Linked DNA regions of Endozoicomonas sp. GU-1. The protein of the gene in region 1 interacts with the protein of each later gene in a pairwise test. Links are inferred from orthologs where the notes say so. Each region holds a gene or a part of one and is shown in the gene's direction. Other genes may lie near its edges.

The links. The genes of interacting proteins can lie anywhere in the genome.
Region 2: the proteins of rho (region 1) and O3276_RS18440 interact in binary tests that used the Escherichia coli proteins (3 or more experiments, as listed by UniProt). The link is inferred for Endozoicomonas sp. GU-1 from one-to-one orthologs.
Region 3: the proteins of rho (region 1) and hfq interact in binary tests that used the Escherichia coli proteins (3 or more experiments, as listed by UniProt). The link is inferred for Endozoicomonas sp. GU-1 from one-to-one orthologs.

Annotation. Positions count from the first base shown.
Region 1 is NZ_CP114771.1:3,637,283-3,640,363, reverse strand. The notes cover bases 245-3,081. They hold rho (transcription termination factor Rho), read left to right. Parts: upstream 245-951; coding sequence 952-2,211; downstream 2,212-3,081. Other genes in these bases: ubiD (4-hydroxy-3-polyprenylbenzoate decarboxylase), read left to right, coding at 2,524-3,081; trxA (thioredoxin TrxA), read left to right, coding at 297-620. UniProt on the Escherichia coli protein: Facilitates transcription termination by a mechanism that involves Rho binding to the nascent RNA, activation of Rho's RNA-dependent ATPase activity, and release of the mRNA from the DNA template.
Region 2 is NZ_CP114771.1:4,455,898-4,461,263, reverse strand. Bases 71-2,918 are described here. They hold O3276_RS18440 (YhbY family RNA-binding protein), read left to right. Parts: upstream 71-1,262; coding sequence 1,263-1,574; downstream 1,575-2,918. Other genes in these bases: O3276_RS18425 (hypothetical protein), read right to left, coding at 2,072-2,918; O3276_RS18430 (PH domain-containing protein), read right to left, coding at 1,867-2,007; O3276_RS18435 (PH domain-containing protein), read right to left, coding at 1,625-1,879; O3276_RS18445 (hypothetical protein), read left to right, coding at 783-1,040; rlmE (23S rRNA (uridine(2552)-2'-O)-methyltransferase RlmE), read right to left, coding at 71-402. Outside these bases: more of rlmE, read right to left, coding at 1-70; more of O3276_RS18425, read right to left, coding at 2,919-5,366.
Region 3 is NZ_CP114771.1:2,778,456-2,783,912, reverse strand. The notes cover bases 71-3,009. They hold hfq (RNA chaperone Hfq), read left to right. Parts: upstream 71-1,386; coding sequence 1,387-1,632; downstream 1,633-3,009. Other genes in these bases: hflX (ribosome rescue GTPase HflX), read left to right, coding at 1,780-3,009; miaA (tRNA (adenosine(37)-N6)-dimethylallyltransferase MiaA), read left to right, coding at 151-1,056. Also shown: more of hflX, read left to right, coding at 3,010-3,072; FtsH protease activity modulator HflK, read left to right, coding at 3,676-4,848; protease modulator HflC, read left to right, coding at 4,845-5,457. UniProt on the Escherichia coli protein: RNA chaperone that binds small regulatory RNA (sRNAs) and mRNAs to facilitate mRNA translational regulation in response to envelope stress, environmental stress and changes in metabolite concentrations.

The DNA of each region.
Region 1 (3,081 bases):
GTTAACTTTAATCGAGTTATGCACACAAATCCTACTGGCTGTATTGCCCTGGGCAAAGCTACACTGATGACTGAAAAACAGGCCTGTGTCATATGGCAATCTTATAAGCCTCCATGCTCAATGGCATTTTTATAGAAAAAAAAGCCACAAAATTCCATGAATCAGGCATAATAGGTCAGTTCTGGGCCGGTGATATCTTTTGGCAGCCTGTTTGGCTTGCCCTCGGTCAAGGCTCCTGAGTTTACTTTAAACACTTTTAAGTACTAATTAAGTACCCTGGTTAGGAGATCCATTCCATGAGCGAAATTGTCAAAGTGACAGATGACTCCTTCGAAGAAGTGGTTCTGAAGGCGGAAGGTCCGGTACTGGTTGACTATTGGGCTGAATGGTGTGGTCCTTGCAAAATGATTGCCCCCGTTCTTGATGAAATTGCCCAGGACTACGACGGCAAACTGACCGTCTGCAAGCTGAATATTGATGAGAATGAGGCAACCCCGCCAAAATACGGTGTGCGTGGTATTCCTACGCTGATGCTGTTTAAGGGCGGCAACGTAGAAGCTACGAAAGTGGGTGCCCTGTCCAAATCACAGCTGACCGCATTTTTGGATAGCAATCTGTAATTGCTGGTCATTGGTGGTTGTGACAGACCGTTACAGCCACTTGACTGGCCTCAATTTTATAGCCATTTGATTAAATTTTTAAATCAATTCAGTTGACGAAGTCTTAATTCTTGATTATTTTCCAGAAATGGATATAGACTGTAATTACACAGGGCTGTCAGGAATCTTCTGACCTCAGGGATATGGCCCAGACAGGGCAGCCGTTATAAACACTCGCAGGCATCAATCAACACTTAGCTGTCCTTTATCATAATAAGTCAAATACTTTCTGATCTTCCTGCAAAGACAACGGCCACTTACCTTTCAATTTAACATTCGCACACTACTGGTTATGCATCTTACCGAACTGAAGAAAAAGTCTGTTCCTGAACTTCTGGCGATAGCGAATGAAATGGGTCTCGAAAACCTTGCCCGTTCCAGGAAGCAGGATGTAATTTTCACCATACTCAAACGCCATGCACGCAGTGGTGAAGACATCTATGGTGACGGTGTTCTGGAAATTCTCCAGGATGGTTTTGGATTTCTCCGTTCCGCTGATAGTTCCTATCTGGCGGGACCGGACGATATTTATGTTTCCCCAAGTCAGATTCGCCGGTTTAATCTGAGAACGGGCGATACGATTTCCGGGAAAATTCGTCCACCGAAGGAGGGAGAAAGATATTTTGCCCTCCTCAAGGTGAATGAAATCAATTTTGACCAACCAGAAAATGCCCGCAATAAAATCCTGTTTGAAAACCTTACGCCATTGTTTCCCCAGGACCGTCTCACTATGGAGATGGGAAATGGTGCAACAGAGGATTTAACCGCTCGAATTATCGACCTGGTAGCTCCCATCGGCAAAGGTCAGCGTGGCCTGATTGTCTCTCCTCCTAAAGCGGGTAAAACACTGATGCTGCAAAATATTGCGGCAAACATTACCCGTAATAATCCGGAGTGCTACCTGATTGTTCTGCTGATTGATGAGCGCCCGGAAGAGGTTACCGAAATGTCCCGTTCCGTGCGCGGTGAAGTGGTCGCCTCTACCTTCGATGAGCCTCCTTCACGTCATGTGCAGGTTGCCGAGATGGTGCTGGAAAAAGCCAAGCGTCTGGTAGAGCACAAGAAAGACGTTGTTATTCTGCTGGATTCCATTACCCGTCTGGCCCGTGCTTACAACACCGTGATTCCCTCTTCCGGCAAGGTGCTTACGGGTGGTGTGGATGCTCATGCCCTTGAGCGTCCGAAGCGTTTCTTTGGTGCTGCCCGTAACATTGAAGAGGGTGGCAGCCTGACCATTCTGGCAACCGCACTGGTTGATACCGGCTCCAAGATGGATGAGGTTATCTTTGAGGAATTCAAGGGTACCGGTAACATGGAACTCCACCTTGACCGTCGGGCGGCTGAAAAGCGGGTCTTCCCTGCTATTGGTATCAACAAGTCAGGTACTCGCCGTGAGGATCTGCTGACCACGGAAGAAGAGCTTCAGCGTATGTGGATTCTGCGTAAAATCCTGCACCCAATGGATGAAATTCAGGCCATTGAATTCCTGCTGGACCGTATGAAGCACACCAAGACGAATGAAGAATTCTTCCAGTCCATGAAACGGAAGTAATTTTATTCCCACAGGAAGGACTGTGAGAAGGATGTCGATCACGATCACAGTCTCTGCCGGGGGATAAGGCCAAAGCACCCTGCAAGCCTGTTTCTACCAATGAGCCATTGCGCAACTACCTGGTCAGACTTTGATCTTTCAGTCCGTTCATTTTGCGGGCCGAAAAGACCGTGAAAGGCAAGCTTCGGTTATTCGATCCTCATAATCAGACAGCAATAATCTCTTTATCACCTGTTTCGACTGACGTAGTTTTCACTGTTCAGGAGAAAACTGCCAAAGCCTGAAAAAGTCAGAGCCAAAGAAGAAATATTCATGAAATACAAGGATCTCCGGGATTTCATTGATCAGCTGGAAAAACAGGGGGAACTCAGGCGAATCACGTTTGAAGTTGACCCGGTTCTGGAAATGACTGAAATCTGTGATCGAACCCTGAAAAAAGGGGGGCCCGCCCTATTGTTTGAAAACCCCAAAGGCTTCGATATGCCCGTGTTGGCGAACCTGTTTGGCACGCAGAGGCGGGTTGCCCTGGGGATGGGGCAGAAGGATATCGGTGCACTGAGGGAAGTGGGTGAGCTGTTGGCCTACCTGAAAGAGCCGGATCCCCCAAAAGGCTTGAGAGATGCCATTGAAAAGCTGCCGCTGTTCAGGCAGGTGCTGAACATGGGACCAAAGGTGGTTAAATCGGCACCTTGTCAGGAAGTGGTAGTGCAAGGTGATGATATTGATTTAACCCGGCTGCCAATTCAGACTTGCTGGCCAGGGGATGCTGCACCATTGATCACCTGGCCCCTGGTCATTACCCGTGGCCCGGAAAAAGAGCGACAGAATCTGGGCATTTATCGTCAGCAGCTGCTTGGTAAGAATAAATTA
Region 2 (5,366 bases), 820 kb from region 1 along the record:
CTGATCAACAGAGAGTGCTCCACTCATATTGGGGGCCATATCGGAAATTACAAGGTCTACCCGGTCCGAACCGATGGTTTCGAGTATTTGTTCCAGCACCGCGTCTTCTGTGAAGTCACCCTGAACAAAGTCAACCCCGGCGATAGGATCCATTGGCAGAATATCAGAAGCAACCACCCGCCCCTGATCACCCGCTAACTCAACTGCTACCTGAGACCAGCCACCGGGTGCCGCACCCAGATCAACCACCCGGATACCCGGGCGAAAGAGTTTATCCTTCTCCTGAATTTCCAGAAGTTTATAACTGGCCCTGGATCGCCAGCCATCTTTTTGCGACTGCTTTACATAGTGGTCATCAAAGTGCTCTTTTAACCAGCGACCACTACTTTTGGATCTCGCCATAATCTTTTTGCAAACTGCCTGTAAATTAAGCCTGGGAGCCTGTCCGAGAATAGCGCCCGTCTAGGCGACCCCATAGCGAGGATGGCAGAAAATTGAGGATAAAAATTTCGTTTTGTGAGGTGAATAGCGGGGCTATTTGCCGAACAAAACGGAATTTTTAGACCAATTTGCTGCCACCGCAGTAGGGCAGTCTATTCTCGGACAGGCTCCTAGACGTTGCCTGAAAAATATTTGGACAACATCAAACCGAAAACCGAAAGGGGTAAAAGTTTACACCTGACAAAAGCTGAGATTTCCATCAGCCGGTAAAGTAAAAGTCATGGTGATAATATCTTATACAGCATGGCGGTGACAGCAGAAGACAATAAAAGATTAAGCGGATGATTAGGGGTTATTACGCACCACAAGCCAACACTTTCCACACACTGGTGCTGATCAAACGCTTTGGCATGTTTATTATTGTGGAGTCAGTAATCACTAACAGCTGTAACACCATCAGCATAATACGTATTGTTCAACCACTGCCGAAGAGACAAGTCACCACTTATACGGGCAGCCTCGAACAGCAGGCACACTTCCCTCAGCAGCCAGAAAGCGATAGCATGCGCCACCAGAAGCTTGCATATGCTGTCGAGTGACTTAAATGCTGCCAGCCTGAGACCCATTCCGCAGTCCACGGCGCTGGACATTAATTCGCTCTCTTCGACACCCAGTCAATGACCGTTAAGCGCTCCATGAACAGTACTTTTCTGTCCCCAACCTGCATTAACGAAAACTTCTCTGGAAAAATACGGTCATACCCATCATCAGATATCGTGTATGACGATTCGTTATTAAAGAAATTATCAGGAATAGCAAACATGAGCTTGAATGCAGCCAGAAAGAAGCATTTCCGTACCATCGGCCACAACCTGAACCCTGTCGTCATTGTGGCAGACAAGGGGCTGACAGATGGCGTGGTTGAAGAAACATTACGCGCACTGAATGACCATGAACTGATCAAGGTGAAATTCGCCATTGGCGACCGGGAAACCCGCCAGCAACTGGTCAGCGAACTGATCAGCGCGACAAACTCTGATCTCATTCAAACGATTGGCAAAATCGCACTGATTTTCAAAGCCGCCGACAAACCCAATCCGGCACTCTCAAACCTGCTGAGAGTCCAGGGCTAAACCGAACAGGCCACGATGGTGGCCTTTATCAACGACTGGCTGGCAAGCAACTACTGCCCTGCCACTTTTGCCGCCAGGAGTGCCTGAAGCTTATAAATATTGGTTTTGCTGTTAAATTCCATCTGCATTGACTCTGGCTGGCCGGAAATCCATAGTTTCAGTTCAGCATCCAGATCAAAATGGCCTACAGACTCAACAGTAAACATAATGATCGACTTATAAGGTATTGAGCGATATTCAACCTTGCGTCCGGTAAGCCCCTGCTTGTCGATCAGAATCAACCGGTGATTGGTCAAAACCACCATATCCCGCACCAGCTTTTATAGGCCAGCTCTATGGACTCCGACGGATTAAGAATGGTTGCCAGATCCTCCATTGCTTCCGTATTGCTCATCTCACCTGCATTGCCCAGTAAGGCATCAAACAGACCCATAGCATTTCTCCTTAATTTTTCACAGGTTATCAGCAAGCATCATATTTAGAAGGTGGAATTGGTATTATTCAGGATTCATCATCGTCAGCAGCTCTTTGACAAAATCCTGCCTCTTCAGCTGGTAATCATTGACGAGCTGAGCTGTCGCCAGCCAGCCGTTAACCCTGCGCTCAAAATCATCACGGCACACATGGCTGGCCAATTTTATTTGAAGATTCCCAGTCAGTACATGAAGGCGTTGTTGTTCCTGTCGAAGCCGGTCATTCCGGCTGTTTGATGTTTCGGGTTCTTCCTCACAGTGCAGGGCGATAAACTGCCGGGCTTTATTCAGGGTAAGCAGTGAGCGTATCAGCAAGCCATAAATACGCTCATGGGCGTTCTGGGGCTTGTTAAAAAGAAGGGTTCGAGGTATGTCAAATACAACCCCTCTTTGCAATTTCCTTGTCAGCGGATCAAGGTTCTCAACAAGGTATGCCAGCGCATCGTTCAATAATCTGGTTTCTTCAATAAACGACAAACACCATACCGGCCGTTCAACGCCAGGAACGTGAACGGCCAGTCGTGCTCCATTCGTATCAATGACTCTGGAGTCCACACTGACTTGCAGCCCCATCGTTTTGATACCCAAATCACCGTATCTAAGATCAATATTGCAGGCCTGTGGCAATTTAATCGCCTGACACCCCGGGACCGGCCTGAAGGTAATGCTTTGTGTGATTTCTGAATCCTCATCGGTGTTCAGTGCCTGCAACTTCTCAAAGAGTATGGTGGCCGATTTTTCTGTCGTACAGATAATGTCAATATCATTAAAAGCAGTGCACAGGTTCTGCAAAAAACGGGCGTATGAACCAGTAATCAGAATGGGGGGATTGGCATAAGAGCGATTGACGTCCTGAATAATTTCCAGTGCTTTTAGCGTCAGCGCATCTAACCGCTGAGCATGCTTGTCCGATACCCCCGGTACCCCTGTTTTTGCCCATTGCTTCCGGGTTTGAGCCACAATGGTGGAAAATAATGCCTGAGCAACCGATGCATTATCTGGTGCATTCCTGAACTCCTTAACCCGAGGATGGGAAAGGTCTTCCTGGCCAGAATTGCCATCGGATACCTCTAACGGTTTTGCTACCCAGCCATAATTGCCAATATCACTTCTGGGGATAACCGGTTGAAACAGCCGCTGATCAGGTATATTGGCTTTGGAGCTGTATTGTTCAAACCAGCAGCCCAACGCATGGCGCTGCTTACTTCCTTCAGGGAAATTATTAAGGCACTCCAACACCTGATCCTTATGGATTTGTCGTCCATCAATAGGCAGTCTCTTACTGTAGCAATGAGCCAGGAAGAAGAAATGCAGGCGTAAATTCTGAAATGAGTGCCTCAGTGTATTGATGGACTGCAATACCTGTTTTGCTGATACGCTCTGATGATTCATTGGCAGCTCATGCTGCATCGCCATGAATTTCAGGATACATTGCACTCGATGCTGCTCATCGTCTTTGACCGATAAGTTGTTTAAGGTTTGACAGGCTTCTTGAAAAATGGCCTGAACCTCGCTGGCTTCATCATAGGGCTGAAATTGTTCCAGCCGTTGAATCAGAAACCTGGTTTGTCTTGAAGAATGATCCCCGGGCACTGTATTAAACGCTGCCAATACTTTCTGGTTATCCAGATAGGAGCCATGCACTATTCTTGCATTCAATGCCAGCTGGGAATAAAAAATAGCCCTTTCCAGCAGCCAACCATCACGGACATAGTCGTTAGCCACCTCATCCGGGTTGACCTGCTGACCATTCAACAACAAGCCCCTGAAGCAGCATTCTGCTTTGAAACGCACAATCCCCAGTTTGCCTTCCGGACTGTCCGGAAACGCCTCAACCACCGTATCCGGTGTCACCGGCCGATCCATTAACGGCAAGCCCCTCAGGCAACATTCCGCTTTGAAGCGCCCTATCCCCAGTTTGCCTTCCGGACTCACCGGAAAATCCTTGATCACCTCAGCCACTGTGACCTGCTGGCCATTGAGCAACATACCCTTCAGGCAACATTCCGCTTTGAAACATGCCAGCGCCAGTTTTGCCCTGATTGCCTGAAAACCCTTGACCACCTCATGCGGTGTGACCTGCTGACCATTCAGTGAGATGCTCCTCAGGCAACACTGGGCTTTGAAGTGCGCTATCGCCAGTTTACTGTCCGAACACTTCGGTAAATCCTTAACCACCATATCCGGTTCGATCCGTCGGTCATTCAACGCCAGGCCCCGCAGGCAACACTCCATTTTGAATCGCGCTAAGGCCAGTTTGCCTTCGGGGCTTGCCGGAAAATCATTAACTACCGCAGCCGCTGTAACCTGCCGACCATTCAGCAACATACCCCTCAGGCAACATTCCGCTTTGAAACGGGCAAGCCCCAGTGCTGCCCTGGCTGCCCGATACTCCTTAACCACCTCATCCGGTGTAACCTGTTGACCATTCAACAGCTTCCCTCTAAAGCAACATTGTCCCTTAAACTGCGCCAGATCAAGTGTCGCTTTAACGGCCTGATAATCCCTGACCACCGCTTCCGGTATAACCCGTTGGCCATTCAACGGCACCCCCCTCAGGCAACATTGCGCTTTGAAACGTGCCAGCGGCAGTGTCGCGTTAATGGCCTGATAATCCTTAACCACCGCATCCGGCGTGACCTGCTGGCCATTCAACAGCAGCCCCCGCTGGCAACATTCTGCTTTGAAGCGTGCCAGCTCCAGCGGGGCTTCGGCGGCCTGATAATCCTTTGCCACCATGTCAGGTGTCACCTGCCGACCATGCAATAGCAAGCTCCTCAGACAACATTCCGCTTTGAAGCGTGCCAGCGACAGTGGTGCCCCGACCACCTGATATTCCTTAACCACCTCATCCGCTGTGACCTGCTGGCCATGCAATGGCAGGCTGTTAAGGCAACATTCTGCTTTAAAGCGCACTATACCCAGTTTGCCTACCGGACCATCCGGGAAATACTTAACCACTTCATCCGGTGTCACCTGCTGACCATTCAGCAACCAGCCCCTTAGACAACATTCTTCTTTAAAGCGCGCTATCCCCAGTTTGCCTTCCGGACTATCCGGGTAATCCTTAACCACTTCCTCCGGTGTGACCTGCCGACCATTCAACGGCAGGCACTTCAGGCAACATTCCGTTTTAAAACGGGCTATCCCCAGTTTGCCTCCCGGACTATCCGGGAAATCCTTAACCACCTCATCCGGTGTAACCTGTCGACCATTCAACAGCAGATACCTAAGGCAACATTCCGACTTGAAGCGTGCCAGCTCCAGTGTTGCCCCGATGGAGTGATAAGCCATGACCACCGAATCCGGGGTGACCGGA
Region 3 (5,457 bases), 860 kb from region 1 along the record:
ATGGTCTGGCTTTTGAAAAAATGAAATATCGGGTCTCCCTGCATTGTAAAAAAAGACCTTCCCTATAGAATCACATTTTTATTATTTTCAGGTACACATTCTCCTATGTCCGCGCATGAGGAAAAGCGGCTCCCTCCCGCTGTATTTTTGATGGGTCCTACCGCTTCAGGCAAAACTGACCTTGCGGTAGCACTCAGCAAAGAGCTGCCTTTTGAGATCATCAGTGTTGACTCGGCACTTATTTATAAAGGGATGGATATTGGCACTGCCAAGCCGGAACCTGAGGTTCTGGTGGCAGCGCCTCATCACCTGATCGACATTCTTGATCCGGCGGAATCTTATTCAGCCGCCGATTTTCGACGGGATGCCCTGGCGTTGATGGCCGATATCACCGCCCGTGGGAGAATACCTCTGCTGGTTGGTGGTACGATGATGTACTTTAAGGTGCTCAGGGACGGTATGGCGACCATGCCCGCTGCCGATGCCGGGGTTCGTCAACGGCTGCTGGATAGCGCAAGGGATCGGGGTTGGGCATCTTTGCACCAGCAGCTCTCAGGCGTTGATCCGGAAGCAGCACTGAGAATAAAACCCTCGGATACCCAGCGCTTGCAGCGCGCCCTGGAGGTTTATGAGCTGACTGGTAAACCGCTGTCTCAATGGCACAGGGAGCAGAAGGAACAATGTTTACCCTATGGCATTGTCAGCCTGGCGATGGCTCCAAAAGACCGTTCTGTGCTCCATGAACGCATTGCACTGCGTTTCAGAATGATGCTCGAGAACGGTTTTCTGGAGGAAGCAACCCGGCTTTATCAGCGTGGGGACCTGAATGTTACCATGCCTTCTGTCCGTTCCGTTGGTTATCGTCAGGCCTGGTCTTACCTTGTTGGGGAACTAAGCTACGATGAGATGGTCGAAAGAGGTATTATTGCGACCCGACAACTGGCTAAAAGGCAGTTAACCTGGCTCAGAAGCTGGCCTGATATTCACTGGCTTGATACGTTTTCCAACAACCTGCCGGGTGATGCCTTGAAAGTTTTGGAGGGTGCCCTTAAATAGCATCGGTATAATTCATAGTCATGAGGTAAAGTGCATAGCCCTGAGGAATGCCAAGGGTGTAAATGTAACTTTCTTCCATAAACCATTGGCTGTTTAGACTTATTGCTTAATAAAGTAGTACCTTAGAACCTCTAATTGTTCCGGCAGGACTGGTTGGAGTAGCTAGTATTACTTATTGAGTGCGGTGTTGGGTTAGCTTAATGTGAGTCGGCATTTCATAGGCTGTACATATATTGAACAATGAGTACTGGCACAGCCGGTCCAGCGGATAGTCCTCCCCAAAGTGAAACAAGGCTATTCAAAAACCCGAGAATTAAAAGGAGTACAGAAATGTCAAAAGGGCATTCTCTACAAGACCCTTACCTGAATGTGCTGCGTAAAGAACGCGTGCCGGTTTCTATCTACCTGGTTAATGGTATTAAGCTTCAGGGGCAGATTGAGTCTTTCGATCAGTTCGTTATTCTTCTCAAGAATACGGTGAGCCAGATGGTTTACAAGCACGCCGTATCAACTGTCGTTCCCAGCCGTCCGGTTCGTTTGCCGATGCAGGGTACTGATCAGCCTGAGAATGAGTAATTCTGTTGATGCATCTTGAAGGCACCTGAGGTGCCTTCAGGTGTTTATATTTATTTTAAAAATGAGCCATGTGGCGCAGTCTTGTTTTCAGGTTGTCTGTTAGCTGGTTCTCAGCTCGTGCGGTTCGTGGCTGTTTAGGAGATCTATTTGTTTTTTGACCGCCATGAGGGTGGTGAAACCGCAGTTCTTGTTCATCTGGAATTGAACGATGAGCGTGAGCGGGAAGACCCCCAGGAATTTATGGAGCTGGTACGCTCCGCTGGCGTTGAGTCTGCCGCATTTATTACCGCAGGCTGCAAACATCCCAATCCCCGTTTCTTTGTCGGTCCCGGCAAAGTTGAAGAAATCCGTCAGCTGGTTGTCCTGCACGATGTCGATGTTGTGCTGTTTAATCATGCCCTCTCTCCGAGCCAGGAACGTAATCTGGAAAAAGAGCTGAAATGCCGGGTTATTGATCGTACCGGACTGATTCTGGATATTTTTGCCCAGCGTGCCAGAACCTTTGAAGGTAAACTTCAGGTTGAGCTGGCTCAGTTGCAACACATGAGCACACGACTGGTTCGCGGCTGGACTCACCTTGAACGGCAAAAGGGCGGTATCGGCCTGAGAGGACCGGGTGAAACCCAGCTGGAAACTGACCGTCGTCTTCTCAGGGCGCGCATCAAAAGCATTAGCCGTCGTTTGGAAAAGGTGCGCAGGCAGCGGGAGCAGGGGCGACGTTCCAGACAGCGGGCAGAGGTTCCCCAGGTATCACTGGTCGGTTATACGAACGCTGGCAAGTCGACACTGTTTAACCGCGTGACCGAGTCGGTGGTTTATGCGGCTGACCAATTGTTTGCCACCCTTGACCCAACACTGCGGCGAATTGATTTGCCAGATATCGGGCCTGTCGTTCTTGCGGATACGGTGGGTTTCATACGTCACCTGCCTCATAAGCTGGTGGAGGCATTTCGGGCAACCCTTGAGGAAACCCGTCAGGCTGATCTTCTGCTGCATGTTATTGACAGCCATGATCCGGAGCGTCTGGAAAACATGGATCAGGTTCATTCGGTACTGAAAGAGATCAATGCGGATGAAGTGCCACAGTTGGAGGTCTATAACAAAATTGACCTGTTACAGGGGGTAGAGCCGAAAATCCAGCGCAATGATGAAGGGCGTCCTGTGCGGGTCTGGGTTTCCGCAGTGACCGGAGAGGGTGCTGATCTGCTGCAGGACGCCATCAAAGAGTTGCTTTCTGATGATATGCTGCAGGGACAGTTAACCCTGAAACCTGCCCAGGGACGTATCCGTGCCCGTCTTTATCAGCTTGGTGCTATTCAATCCGAAGCCTACTCCGATAGTGGTGATGTGGTTCTGGATATTCGCCTGCCAAAGTCTGACTTTGAGCGCCTTTCCAAGCAGGAAGGTCTGAGTGAGAGTTGCTTTAATTCCATGCTGTAAGCTCTTGCGGTTTGTGCGTATTGGCTCAGGTCAATACGTACGATGTCTTTTATCTTCAATATTACCTTCTCGCTGTCTCTGCTGGCTTTGTGCCAGTAACAGTATGTACTGTTTATGCAGTCAAAAAGTGTGGTCGCAGATGATAAAAAGCGTTCCTGGCTGGACAGAATATTTCATCAGGACAGATGGATGAAATTTGGGCGAAACAGCTCTGATTTGGTGTTTGTAAAGAAAATCCGTTGCGGTCTTTACCAATTCGGCTTGCGCTATTCGCTATCCAAACTCTACAATCTGGCTCAGGAACTATCTTTACCGGGTACGTCTTATTGAGTGCCTGTAAAGGCTGGTCAGGATTCCGGACGGTACGGATACATTGCATTTTTTACGCTCCTGTGTTGCAGTGAAGGGCGAAGTGGAAGTTGATGACTGCTCTGGAAATTTATCCTGCGACGTCATGTCATACCTGGGACTCTCAAGGTCTGTAGGTAACTATGGTATGCACATCCTCTGATGGACCGGCAATGGATTTAATCGCCTGTTGTCCCCAGTAACAGGGATGCTCAAACCAAAATTCAATCTGATGCTGACTCTACGGAGACATATATGGCCTGGAACGAGCCGGGTGGAAACAACCAGGATCCATGGGGCGGTGGTAACAAAGGCGATAAGCAAGGACCACCGGACCTGGACGATGCTTTTCGCAAATTTCAGGAAAAACTGAATTCCATGTTTGGGGGTGGCCGCAAAGGCGGTGGTGGCTCCGGTGGTGGTGCTCAGGCAGGCTCCTCTTCCGGCATTTTTATTGGCATCCTGATACTCGCTGTTGCAGCCTACATCTGGAATGCGGTCTATACCGTTGATGAAAAAGAGCAGGCCGTCATCCTGCGCTTTGGTGAGTATGCAGAGACGGTTGGCCCAGGCCTGCATATGTACTTCCCTCCCATTGAAACCAAGTTTCAGGAACGGGTGACTGAACTTCGGACCTATAACCTCTTGCAGCAAATGTTGACCGAAGACGAGAACATCGTCGAGGTGGCCATGTCGGTTCAGTACAACATTGATGATATCAAGCACTATGTTCTCAACGTTGCCAAGCCGCTGGTGAGTCTGGAAGAGGCGACACAGAGTGCGTTGCGTCATGTTGTCGGTGGCTCCGAAATGTATCAGGTGTTGACCGAAGGTCGTGAGGTGATGGGTATCGAAGTGCGTGATCGCCTTCAGGCTTACCTGGACAGCTACGGTACCGGCCTTAATGTGGCCAAGGTAAACATCGAGAGCGCCCATCCTCCCAAAGAAGTGCAGGCAGCGTTTGATGACGTTATCCGCGCCCGTGAGGATGAAGAAAGGGCCAAGAACAAGGCTCAGGTGTATGCCAACAAGATCATTCCGGAAGCCCGTGGTCAGGCTCAGCGTATTATTGAGAGTGCCAACGGTTACCGTGATGAGGTAGTAGCCAAGGCAGAGGGTGAAGCGGATCGTTTCGTGAAACTGTTGGGTGAGTACCAACAGGCACCTGAAGTAACCCGCGAGCGTCTGTATATTGAGGCGATTGAAGACGTGTTCAGTAAATCCAGCAAGGTACTGGTGGATGTTGAAGGTGGCAATAACATGATGTATCTGCCGCTGGATAAACTGACACAGTCCCATGGTAGCAGCAAAGTGCCATCCAGACAGTTATCTGCCCAGGAATTAAACGAGATTACCACCCGGGTGACAGAAGAATTGAATAAACGCGTCAATAGCTCGCGAGTCAGTGGGGGGAGGGTAAGTCGATGAGTCAGAAAGCCTTCACTGGACTGATTATTTCTCTGGTTGTTGTAATACTGGCGTGGGGAAGTTTATTCGTTATCTCCGAACGGGAGAGGGCGGTGCAACTTCGTTTTGGTCAGGTAGTACGTGACAGTATTCCTCCGGGCCTGCATGTGAAAATCCCGCTGGTTGACAAGGTTAAGGTGTTTGATGGCCGTCTGCAGACTCTGGATGTGCCATCCGAGCGTTTCCTGACCCTTGAGCAGAAGGCCGTGATTGTGGATTCCTACATCAAGTGGCGCATTCACAACGTCTACGACTTCTACCGCGCAACGGCAGGCGATGTATTCCGTGCCAGTAACCTGCTTGCCCAGCGTGCTGAGTCCAGCATGCGGAACCAGTTTGGTAGCCTCACTCTGAACGAAGTGGTGTCCGGCCAGCGTGACGAGATGATGGAAGAACTGACCACAACGCTGAATGAAGTTGCCCAGGATGAGCTGGGGGTCAGTGTTATGGATGTACGTATCAAGCGGATTGACCTGCCTCCCCAGGTCAGTGACTCGGTATTTGAGCGGATGTCATCCGAGCGTGAGAAAGAGGCCCAGGACTATCGTTCCCGTGGTCAGGAGATGGCAG